DNA from 3 places in the Pseudoxanthomonas sp. F11 genome. Region 3 is predicted to be linked to each of the others. Evidence: predicted binding sites of a transcription regulator. Region 3 holds the regulator's gene; each other region holds the start of a gene.

The links. The regulator FliA, encoded in region 3, starts transcription of late flagellar genes. The targets are predictions, from matches to a motif close to TAAAGTTTNNCNNNCNNNGGCCGATAA.
Region 1: a site for FliA is predicted at 1,301-1,327, ahead of V8246_RS10335 (GGDEF domain-containing protein). Genes of this name have one in related genera too.
Region 2: a site for FliA is predicted at 1,556-1,582, ahead of V8246_RS14695 (chemotaxis protein). Genes of this name have one in related genera too.

What each region holds. Positions count from the first base shown of each region.
Region 1 is NZ_JBANLZ010000002.1:961,461-965,437, reverse strand. It holds gene rpsB (30S ribosomal protein S2) at 1-119, shown strand, start outside; gene tsf (translation elongation factor Ts) at 316-1,194, shown strand; gene V8246_RS10335 (GGDEF domain-containing protein) at 1,404-2,897, shown strand; gene V8246_RS10330 (AIM24 family protein) at 2,908-3,603, opposite strand; gene V8246_RS10325 (cupin domain-containing protein) at 3,668-3,977, shown strand, end outside.
Region 2 is NZ_JBANLZ010000004.1:398,778-402,754, forward strand. It holds gene flgB (flagellar basal body rod protein FlgB) at 12-398, opposite strand; gene V8246_RS14695 (chemotaxis protein) at 595-1,548, opposite strand; gene flgA (flagellar basal body P-ring formation chaperone FlgA) at 2,366-3,013, shown strand; gene flgM (flagellar biosynthesis anti-sigma factor FlgM) at 3,180-3,488, shown strand; gene V8246_RS14710 (flagellar protein FlgN) at 3,494-3,838, shown strand.
Region 3 is NZ_JBANLZ010000006.1:180,732-184,708, forward strand. It holds gene flhF (flagellar biosynthesis protein FlhF) at 1-925, shown strand, start outside; partial or broken gene V8246_RS16890 (MinD/ParA family protein) at 981-1,793, shown strand; gene V8246_RS16895 (RNA polymerase sigma factor FliA) at 1,790-2,542, shown strand; gene cheY (chemotaxis response regulator CheY) at 2,738-3,118, shown strand; gene V8246_RS16905 (protein phosphatase CheZ) at 3,118-3,735, shown strand; gene V8246_RS16910 (hypothetical protein) at 3,772-3,915, shown strand; gene V8246_RS16915 (chemotaxis protein CheA) at 3,943-3,977, shown strand, end outside.

The DNA.
Region 1 (3,977 bases), on a different contig from region 3:
CGAACGCCGCCGTTGTGCGCGAGGAAGAGTTCGCCGAAGGCGGCGACGACAAGGGCGCCCGTCGCGCGCCGGCCAAGAAGGCCTCCGGCAAGAAGTCCGACGAAGCCGCCGCCGAGTAATCCGGCTGCAACGCCGCCGCGCCATGCTGCGCGGCGGCCCATGTTCTTCCTTCTCCCCCGGGAGAAGGTGCCCGAAGGGCGGATGAGGGTACGGGCAGCACGTTGACGCTCAGGGCGTCGCGATCCCACCGGACCCCCTCCCCAACCCCTCTCCCGACGGGAGAGGGGCTTTGCCAATCCAAACAGAGGTAATCCCGTGGAAATCACCGCTTCCCTGGTCAAGGAACTGCGCGAGCGCACCGGCGCCGGCATGATGGAGTGCAAGAAGGCGCTCACCGAGAACAACGCCGACATCGACGCCGCCGCCGAGTGGCTGCGCAAGTCGGGCCTGGCCAAGGCCGACAAGAAGGCCGACCGCGTCACCGCCGAAGGCCGCATCGCCGTGGCCCAGGACGGCGGCAAGGCCGTGCTGGTCGAGATCAATTCCGAGACCGACTTCGTCGCCAAGGACGCCAACTTCATCGCCTTCACCGACGCCGTGGCCCAGGCCGCGCTGACCGCCGGCGCTACCGATGTCGAGGCGCTGAAGTCGGCCAAGCTGCCCTCCGGCGAGACCGTCGAGGAAGCCCGTGCCGCCGCCATCGCCAAGCTGGGCGAGAACATGCAGATCCGTCGCCTGGTCGCCATCGACAGCGCCGACAACGTCGCGGCCTACGTGCACGGCGGCAAGATCGGCGTGCTGGTCGAGGTCAAGGGTGGCGACGCCGACCTGGCCCGTGGCCTGGCCATGCACATCGCTGCGATGAACCCCCCGCACAACAAGGCCGCCGACGTGCCGGCCGAGTTCGTGGCGAAGGAGAAGGAGATCGAGCTGGCCAAGATGTCGGACAAGGACAAGGCCAAGCCGGCCGACATCCTGGAGAAGATCATCTCGGGCAAGATCAACAAGATCATCAACGAGGTCACGCTGTACGGCCAGCCGTACGTGCTGGACAGCGACAAGTCGGTCGAGCAGGTGGTCAAGGCCGCCGGCGCCGACGTGGTCGGCTTCCAGCGCCTGGTGGTCGGCGAAGGCATCGAGAAGGTGGTGGAAGACTACGCCGCCGAAGTGATGAAGCAGGCCGGCCTGGCGTAAGCCGCAAGCCGATCCGCTGCGAACCGGAAAAGCCGCGGGAAACCGCGGCTTTTCCGTTTCCGGGCACTCCTCCGGCCGCATCGTGCGGCCGCTCGTCGCAGCCACCTAAAGTTTGCGCGTGAGGCGCCGACACTGGTTACAAAGGTGACACTTCGTCACGCTTTGCTGGCATGCTGCCGGTCACTCTCTCACGCCCAGCGCGCGCCCGGATGCGTCCCGAACTCGAAACCCAGTTGCTGAACTGCCGCAACCTGCCCAGTCCGCCCGGGGTGGCGCTGCGCATCATCGAGCTGGCGCAGGATCCGGACGTGGTAATGGCCACGGCCGCCGACACCATCGGCCTGGACGCGGCGCTCAGCGCGCGCATGCTGCGCATCGCCAACTCACCGCTGTACGCCAGCCGACGCCGCGTGGAGAACCTGTCACAGGCGCTCACCGTACTGGGCCTCAACGCCACGCTGACCCTCGCCCTGGGCTTCTCCCTGGCGCACTGCGGCCCGGGCAGCCATCCGGTGGCCCGCGAGCGCGTCTGGCGCCGCAGCGTGATCGCCGCGCTGGCGTCGCGGCTGCTCGGCCAGCATGCCGGCCTGCGCAAGGCGGAAGAACTGATGCTGGCCGGCCTGCTGCAGGACATCGGCATGCTGGCCCTGCTGGAAGTGCTGGGCGAGGACTACGCGCGGCTGGTCGAACGCGCCGCCGACAACGCCGAGCTGCTGGCGGCCGAGCGCGAATGGCTGGGATGCGACCACGCCACGGTCGGCGGCTGGCTGGCACGGCAGTGGAACCTGCCGGCGCTGTTGCGCGAGGCGATCCTGGAAAGCGAAGCGCCCGCGTCCGATACCCCCTTCAACGCCTGCGTGGCGGTCTCCGGCCACGTCGCCGACATCTGGCTGGCCGGTGCCGACGCATCGCGCAGCGAACACGCCCACCGCGATGCCGCGATGCAGGCGGCGACGCGCCTGGGACTGGACTATGCGTCCTACCTGGCGCTGACCGAGGAAATGGTGTCCTCCCTGCCCGAAGTCTGCGCGATGTTCGACGTACCGCCCGCGCCGCCCGCCCGCATCCAGGCCCTGCTGGACCAGGCGCGCGAACTGCTGGTGGTGCGCAACCTGCGCGAGATCCAGGAAGCCGCACGTGCGCGCAAGGAAGCCGACGAACACGAGGACCGCGCGCGCCGCCTCGCCGAAGAGGTCCGCCGCGACCCCCTGACCGGCGTGTACAACCGCAGCCAGCTGGAAGAGGTGCTGGAGAAGGAATTCGATGCCGCCACCCGCCACGGCTGGCCGTTGTCGATCGCCTTCATCGACCTGGACGACTTCAAGCAGGTCAACGACCGCTGGGGCCATCTGGTCGGCGACGAGGTGCTGCGCAACTTCGCCAAGGCCCTGCTGCGTCACGTGCGCAGCAGCGACATCGTCGCCCGCTACGGCGGCGAGGAATTCCTGGTGGTGCTGCCGGGCATCGGCGAGGACGCCGCCGCGCAGGTCGTGCGCCGCATCCTGTCGGAAGTCTCGGGCGTGGCGATGGCCGACGTGGGCGGACAGCCCCTGCACATCACCTTCTCCGCCGGCCTGGCCACGCAGGGCGCGCTGGAGCAGTTCCGCCACGTCGACGACCTGCTGCGCGCGGCGGACGAGGCGCTGTACGGTGCCAAGCGCGAAGGCCGCAACCGCGTCTCGGTCGGCGCCATGGGCGCCTGACGCACGCCGGCTACGGCCGCGGCTGCAACGCCACCTCTTCGTACGGCTGCACCACCACCCAGCCCTCGCCGGCGAAGCGCAATTGGATGCTCTCGCCCGATCCGCGCCCCATCAGCGTGCCCAGCGAGATGTCGGTGATGATCTCGGGGGCCAGGCCACCGGACCACGCCACGGTCGCATTGGGATCGGTGAACACCGGGCCGGTCTGCGCGTTCACCGGCAGCGTCAGCGGCTCATAGTGCGAGGTGATGGCGACGATGCCGTGCCCGCTCAGCCGCACGTTGAACAGGCCGCCCGACAGCATGCCGGCCACCTTGCGCATCATGGTGATGCGGCTCTCGATGCCCGATTCCACGGCCAGCACGTCGTTGCCGTTGACGAAGATGGATTCGCCGGCCAGGCGCAGCAGCGTGATCTTCTTGCCGGCATCGGCCAGGTACACGCGGCCCTGCCCCTCGACCTTCATCAGCTGCATGCCCTCGCCGCTGACGGCCTTCTTCAGCAGGTTGCCCAGGCCCTGCTCCAGCACGCCCTGGCGGGTGAACTTCACCGCCCCCTTGCGCGCCACCATCGCCCCCGCCTTGGCCCAGACCAGCCCATTCAGGCGCACCTCCAGCAGGTGCGGGCTTTCCAGTTCGAACGCATCCGCGCCGGCGTCCTTCTCACGGGTCGAGGCAAGGAATTCCTGCAGGGTGCGCACGCTCATGGCCGATCCTTGATGGCTACCGAAAGGGAGCGCCATGATAGCGACCCCGACCCGAGACCCCGCCATGCCCCGCATCGTTGCCGTACCGCACATGCCGGATGACGCCACACGCGCACCGGTCGCCGCCGAGCGGCTGGTCCATGGCCAGCCGCTCCAGGCCGTCGCCAATGCGTATTCCTCGCCGGACGAACGGTTCCACTGCGGGGTGTGGGAAGGCGGCGTGGGTGCCTGGCGCGTGCAGTACACCGAGCACGAGTTCTGCCACCTGCTCAGCGGACGCGTGCGCCTGCATGACGACGCGGGTGGGGACGTCGTGGTGCTGGAGGCCGGTCAGAGCTTCGTGGTGCCCGCCGGCTTCAGCGGCATCTGGGAGG
Region 2 (3,977 bases), on a different contig from region 3:
GGCGCGTCCCCTTACTGGCCGGTGATGGCGGTGAGCATGGTGCGCACCTTGGATTCGATGAAGCTCAGCGAGGCGCGGTACTCCAGCGCCGCCCGGCCGTAGGCGGCGCGTTCGGTGTCGGCATCCACGGTGTTGCCATCCAGGCTGGGCTGCACGCCCGCGCGCTCGAACAGGCGAGGGCTGGCATCGAGCAGGGTGAGGTGCTGCTCGTGGGTGGTCTGCAGGGGCGCGGCCCTGGCGGCGGCCTGCTCCAGGGCGGCCTGGAAGTCGAGGTCCTTGGCCTTGAAATTGGGCGTGTCCGCGTTGGACAGGTTACTGGCGATCAGCTGCATGCGCTGCTCGCGCAGCGGCAGCGCCGCGGCATGGACACCCAGATAGTTGGAGATGGGGTTGGACATGGCACCGCTCCGGCAGACCGTTGCCGGGGATGCTGCAAGGCGTGTGCCAGAACCGGGCGAACATCCGCCCAGGCAGGGATAGGGATCCCCGTGCCGTCATCCCGGCGAAGGCCGGGATCCATCTTGAACCTGCCCTTTACCCCTTCTCTCTTCTAGGCGAAGAGCACATGGGTCCCAGCGTTCGCTGGGACGACGATCAGGCTGCCATTTGCGCCGCGGCCACCTGGTTCAGCCGGAACAGCACATGCTCGGCCAGCTCATGCGGGCTGTACTTGGCCACGAAGGCGTTGGCGCCGACCCGTTCGACCATGGCGTTGTTGAACACGCCCGACAGCGAGGTGTGCAGCAGCACGTACAGGCCGGCCAGGCCTGGATGGCGCCGGATTTCCGTCGTCAGGGTGTAGCCGTCCATGGCGGGCATCTCGATGTCGGAGATGACCATGGCGTAGCGCTCGGCCGGGTTCTCGCCGGCGGCGTGCACCTGCAAGAGGTGGTCCAGAGCCTGACGGCCGTCGGAGAGCAGGGTGGCGGTGACGCCCAACTGCTCCAGCACACTGCGGATCTGCGAGCGCGCCACGCGTGAATCGTCCACCACCAGCACCTGCATCGGCGGCGCACCGGCAGGCAGGGCCATCTCCGGGGCCAGCGTGGCGTCCATGCGCGACTGGCAGATGTCGGCCAGCACGCTTTCCACGTCGATCACCTGGATCAGCTCGCCCTGGAAGCGCGTCACGGCGGTCAGGTAGCTGTTCTCCGCGCCCAGCTCCGGCGGCGGGTGGATGTCTTCCACCGCGATGTTGACGATGCGCTCCACGCCGCTGACCAGGAAGCCCTGCACGGAGCGGTTGAACTCGGTCACCACCAGGTAGTTGGGGGCGTTCTCGGGGTCGGGGTCGCGCTCGGGGTGGCGGATGCTCAGGCCCAGGTCCAGCACCGGCACCGAGCGCCCGCGCACGTCGGCCACGCCGACGAATTCGCTGGGTAGTCCGGGCAGCTGGAACAGGCCGGGCCGGCGCAGGACTTCCTGCACCTTGAAGACGTTGACGCCAAAAAGCTGACGCCCGCCCAGGCGGAACAGCAGCAGGGCGAGGCGGTTGTGGCCGGCCAGGCGGGTGCGCTGGTCGATGCGGTTGAGCAGGTCCTGGGTCATGTCCAGCATATCGGCCGTGGGGTGGGGGTCTTGAGCGCAGGTGCCATTCGTGCGGCCTGGCATGGTGCCGCTCGCCGCGGGGGCGTTCCTTGACCAGCCATTCGGCTGTTGAGAAACACCTCTTTGCTCGTGCAAAGAAAGGAACCAAAGAAACACGCCCCAGGCGGCACGCCCTGCGCTTCGCTCCGGGTCCGCGAGCGGGCCGGGAATTTCCGTATGGCACATCCCTGTGCCGTACGGAAACGCCGTCATCCATGACGGCGCCCTCCGGGTTTTACCCGGCCCGCTCGCCGTGCCTCATGGGGAACCCGAAGAGCCAGGGCAACGGCGTGCGTGCCGGATTTGTCCGTGCGGGCTTCTGGGGCCCCTTAGGTCCGGCAGTCACGGCGGGTAAAACCCGCAGGGCGGCGCACATGGATGTGCGCCGTTTTCGGCCAGGGCAGGATGCCCTGGCCGAAAATTCCCGTCGTGAATGCGAACCCGCCGCGTGCGGCGGGCGGACCGCCGGGGGGTGTTTCTTTTGCCTACTTTTCTTTGCACAAGCAAAGAAAAGTAGGGCCCCCGCGGCGAGCGGCGCCAAGCCCGACCTAGCACTGACCCACTCGGAAGGATTCAATCGCATTGCACGTTCGCAGTGAGCGCGTCGACTGAATGGTGCAGGTTGCGAGACTGCCTTTGATCGACCGGGACGGGCTTCGTTGCCCCTCACCCCAACCCCTCTCTCCCACAGGGACTTCCTTCGGTCGCCGCAGGGAGAGGGGTCACTGCTGGCACATCCCTTGCAACCTCCCCGCCGATGAACCGACGGAGCCCGCCCATGCTGCTGCGCCTCACCACCGCCCTGATCGGCGGTCTGACCGCATGCGCCGTGCTGGCCGCGGACTTCCAGCCGGTCGACAGCATCAAGGCCGCCGCTCTCGGCGCCTTGCCTGCCGGCAGTGAAGCCGAGGCCACGCTCGATCCCGCCCTGCGCCTGCCGCGCTGTGGCGCCGCGCTGGTCGCACGTGTCCAGGCCAGCAACAGCGTGGAGGTCGGCTGTCCCGATGGCTGGCGCCTGTTCGTGCCGGTGCGCGTACGCCGCAGCCAGACGGTACTGGTGCTGAGCCGCGGCATCGCACCGGGCGAAACGATCACCGCCGATGCTTTCATTCCCGAAACCCGCGATGCCTCACGCATCGTCGGTGCGGCCGTGGCCGATCCTGCCCAGGCCGTCGGTCGCGTCGCGCGCCGCACCTTGTCGGCCGGTGCCGTGCTGTCGGCGACCGACCTGGTGGCCCAGCGCCTGATCCGCCGGGGCGACAACGTCGCGCTGGTGTCCCGCCGCGGCGGGGTGGAGGTGCGCGTGGTCGGCAAGGCGCTGGGCGATGCCGGCGAGAACGAACGGGTGACCGTGGAAAACCTCTCGTCCCACCGCGTGGTGCAGGGCGTGGTGGGGCCGGGCGGCGACGTCTGGGTCAGCCGTTGAAAAGAAATCTCAATGGCCCCTCAAGTTGTCCGTCGGGGCGCCGATACCAACGCTGGGTGGAAAAGCCGTCGACCATCCGGCCTTCAGCGGAATTGTGGAATCCGTCACTAAAGTTGGCGTGGTCCCAGCCGATAACCTCGATGAACCCTGTTACAGGTGAACCAACATGAGCCAGAAAATCGAAGGCACTCCCCCTGCCGCCGTACGCACCACGGGCCCCGTAGGCGGCCGTGTCGCGCCGGCGGGTGCCGAACGTTCGCGGCCGGTGGAAGCCAGCGCCGGCGGCGACAGCCTGCGCCTGACCGGTGAGGCCACCAGCCTGCAGGCGATGCAGCGCGAGCTGTCCACCGCGCCGGCCATCGACCACGCCCGCGTGCAGGCCGTGCGCGAAGCGCTGCAGGCCGGCACGTACACGATCAACGCCGAAGCCATCGCCGACGGCATGCTCGGCCTGGAAGACCAGCTCGGCGGCTGATCACGATGACGCACGCCCCCCTCCAGCGACTGTCCGCGGCCCTGGAAGAGGAGCGTCGCGCCATCGTCGAACATGACGTGGAAGGCCTGGTGCGGTGCACCCAGGAAAAGCTGGATGCGCTGCGCGCGCTGGAAGCGGCCGCCGCGGGCTACGGTTTCCCCGACGAACTGCAGGGGCGCCTGACCGAACTGGCCGAAATGAACCATGCCAACGGCATCCTGCTGGCGCGCCGCCGGCGAGAAGTGAATTGGGCCCTGCGCCATCTCGGCCGCGCCGAAAGCAGCGGCGCCTACGATGCGCAGGGACAGACGTCCACGCTGTCCGCCCCGCGCCCGCTCGCGGTCGCCTGAGCCCGGTGCCCGATCCGCAAACTGCGACATCGCACCTTGCCGCTGCCCAAGGCGCGCCGGATACTGGCGCCCCGTCGCCGCCGTCCGATGCGTCCGTGGCCACCGCCCCATCCCCGAATCCCTTCCCCCACGCCTGTGC
Region 3 (3,977 bases):
CGCCGCCGACGCGCGCGAGAGCGACGCGCAGCTGGTGCAGATGCGCGGCGAACTGGCGGCGATGCGAGAAATGATCGAACGCGAGATGCACCGCCTCACCGACGAACGCCTGCGCGGCTCGCCGGTGCGCATGCAGGCGATGGAGCTGATGGAAGACTACGGCTTCGACGCCGGCATCACGCGCGACATCGCCCTGCAGATTCCCGCCGACACCGAGGCCCATCGCGGTCGCGGCCTGATGCTGGGACTGCTGTCGAAGAAGTTGCCCGTCACCGAGGCCGATCCGCTGGAAACCGGCGGCGTGGTCGCCCTGGTCGGCCCCACGGGGGCCGGCAAGACCACCACCATCGCCAAGCTGGCGGCCTGCTTCGCCCAGCGCCACAACGCGCGCGATGTGGCCCTGGTGACCACCGACACCGTGCGCATCGGTGGCCGCGAGCAGCTGCACGGCTACGGCCGCCAACTGGGCATCGCCGTGCACGAGGCCGACAGCGCACAGGGTCTGGCGTTGGTGCTGGAACGCCTGCGCGACTACAAGCTGGTGCTGATCGACACCGCCGGCCTGGGCCAGCGCGACCGCAACCTGGTGGGCCAGCTCAACTGGCTGCGGGCGTCCGGCCAGGTGCAGACCCTGCTCTGCCTGCCGGCCAATTCCCATTTCGCCGACCTGGACGAAGTCGTCCGCCGCTTCAACACCGTGCAGCCGCAGGGCGTGGTGCTGACCAAGCTGGACGAAACCGGTCGCCTGGGCAGTGCGCTGTCAGTGGTCGTGGACCACCAGCTACCGATGGCCTGGGTGACCGACGGCCAGCGCGTGCCCGACGACCTCCATCGCGCCAACAGCGCCCACCTCGTGCTGCGGCTGGACCAGCTGCGCCGCGAAGCCGACGAACCCTGCTCGACCGAGGCCACCCATGTCGCCTGACCCCCTGCTGCAGACCAACCCCCGCAGCACGCCTCCCCTGCCCGGCGCCTTCCATCCGGTGCGCGTCATCGCCGTGACCGGCGGCAAGGGCGGCGTGGGCAAGACCAACGTATCCGTGAACCTGGCCGTGTCCCTGGCCGAAATGGGCAAGCGCACGCTGCTGATGGACGCCGACCTGGGCCTGGCCAACGTGGACGTGCTGCTGGGCCTGTCGCCGAAGTTCACCCTGGCCGACCTGGTCGCCGGCCGCTGCCAGCTGGAAGACGTGCTGCTGGAGGGCCCCGAGGGCCTGATGGTGGTGCCGGCGTCGTCGGGTTTCCGCCACATGGCCGAACTGACGCCCGCCGAACACGTGGGCCTGGTCCATGTGTTCTCCGAACTGCAGCGCGCGCTCGACGTGATGGTGGTCGATACCGCCGCCGGCATCACCGACAGCGTGCTGACCTTCTGCCAGGCCGCGCAGGACACCGTGGTGGTGGTCTGCGACGAGCCGGCCTCGATCACCGACGCCTACGCCCTGATCAAGGTGCTGGCGCGCGAACGCGGGCTGGACCGCGTGCACGTGATCGCCAACATGGTGCGCGACCCCAACGAAGGCCGGAAACTGTACGAGAAGCTCGCGCGTGTCTGCGAACGCTTCCTCGGCGACGTGGCCCTGCACTACCTGGGCGCCGTGCCGCAGGACGACTGGCTGCGCCGCGCCGTGCAGCGCCAGCAGGCGGTGGTGAAGGCCTATCCGGGCAGCCCGTCGGCGCGCGCGATCGCCGAGATCGCCCGCACCACGGCGCGCTGGCAACCCCCGGTCGGCGCCCGCGGCAACGTGGAGTTCTTCGTGGAACGCCTGATCCAGCGCGGGGTGGCCGCATGAACACCGCCGCCGCCCAGTACCGCGCGGTGCAGCGCACCGCCGCCAACGACGTCATCGCCCAGCATGCCGACCTGGTGCGCCGCATCGCCCACCATCTGGCTGCCCGCCTGCCGGCCAGCGTGGAGATCGACGATCTGATCCAGGCCGGCATGATCGGCCTGCTGGAAGCCTCGCGCAGCTACGACGCCGAACAGGGAGCCTCGTTCGAGACCTACGCATCCATCCGCATCCGCGGCTCGATGATCGACGAGATCCGCCGCGGCGACTGGGTCCCGCGCTCGGTGCACCGCCGCGCCCGCCAGGCCGCCGCCACCGTGCGCGAGATCGAGCAGCGCACCGGCCGTGCCGCCATCGCCACCGAAGTGGCCAGCGCCATGGACATGCCGCTGCCCGAATACCTGCGCCTGATGGAGGACGCGGCGCGCGGCCAGGTGCTGAGCCTGGAATCGCACATCGACGACCATGGCGAACCCAACACCGCGCGCACCGGCGGTCCGTCGCCGCAGCAGCACCTGGAACGCAGCGAGTTCCGCCAGCAGCTGGTCAAGGCGATCGGCCAGTTGCCCGAGCGCGAACAACTGGTGCTGTCGATGTACTACGAGCAGGAGCTCAACCTGAAGGAGATCGGTGCGGTGCTCGGCGTCAGCGAATCGCGCGTCTGCCAGATCCACGGCCAGGCCATGGTGCGCCTGCGCGGCCGCCTGCAGGTGTTCGAGAAGGCGGACGCGGGGCTGGGCGACGACGAGTGACCCCGGACGATGCATACCTGTAGGAGCGCCCCCGGGCGCGATGCTCTTGCTCGAATTCCTGGGAAAAGCATCGGGCCCGAGGGCGCTCCTACAAAGGCGACGTCGCTGGCTCCCTAAACCTTTCCCTACCCCGGCCGATATCGCCACCAGACCCACCGTCCACGCAGCACCGGAGCACCCGTGACCAACAAGAACATGCGCATCCTGATCGTGGACGATTTCTCCACCATGCGCCGCATCATCAAGAACCTGCTCAACGACCTGGGCTATACGAACACCGCCGAGGCCGACGACGGCAGCACCGCGCTGACCGCGCTGGCGCAGGGCAGCTTCGATTTCGTGGTCACCGACTGGAACATGCCGGGCATGACCGGCATCGAACTGCTGAAGGCCATTCGCGCCGACGACCGCTTCAAGACCCTGCCGGTGCTGATGGTCACCGCCGAAGCCAAGCGCGAGCAGATCATCGAAGCCGCGCAGAACGGCGTGAACGGCTACATCATCAAGCCCTTCACCGCGCAGACGCTGGAAGAGAAGCTGGGCAAGATCTTCGAGCGTCTGGGAGCGGCCGCCTGATGAATGCCGTCGCCGATGTGGGTACCGCCCGCGCCGCCCTGGTGGAGAAGCTGCAGCACGCGCTCGACGCCCTGGAACAGGGCGACGAAGCCGGCTGGCGCCAGGAACTGGACGCGATCGCGGCCTGGCGCACCCAGCCCATGATGCAGGGCCTGGGGCGACTGGCGCGCGAACTGGCGCAGACCCTGGGCGAACTGCCCCCCACCGGTGCCGGCGAGCTCGACGACGCCTGCGCGCGCCTGGACCACGTGGTCGAGATGACCGAACAGGCCAGCCACACGACGCTGGATCTGGCCGAACAGTGCCGCGGCTACGCCACGCAATTGAAGGGCACCGATCTGTCGCCCGAACAGGCTGCGTTGGTGGACCGCATCGGCAAGGGCCTGTCCGAGATGGCGCTGGCGCAGAGCTACCAGGACCTCACCGGCCAGATCATCCGCCGGGTGGCCGGCATCGTGCGGCGCGTGCATGAAGGCTTTGGCGCGCTGGGCCTGCCGCCGCCGGAAAAAAACAGCGACAAGGGTTCAGAACTCGCCGGCCCGGCCGTTGCTGGTCTTGACCGCAATGCCTTCTCGCAGGACGACGCCGACGACCTGCTGTCCGGCCTGGGCCTGTAGCCCGGCGGACGCGCGACGCGGCACCGGAGACCCGCCATGACCGATTCCGCCGACCGCCGCCCCCGCCATCCCGTCGTCCTGCTGTTCGTGGGCGTGCTGCTGGTCTGCGATGTCATCGCCGGCCGCATCCTGCGCCGCCGTCACGCCCACGCGATGCGCCTGCTCGATTCCTCCCGCTGATCGCCCGTTCCGGTACCCGCCCCGCCCATGTCCGCCGTCACCCCTGAAATCGCCGCCGACTT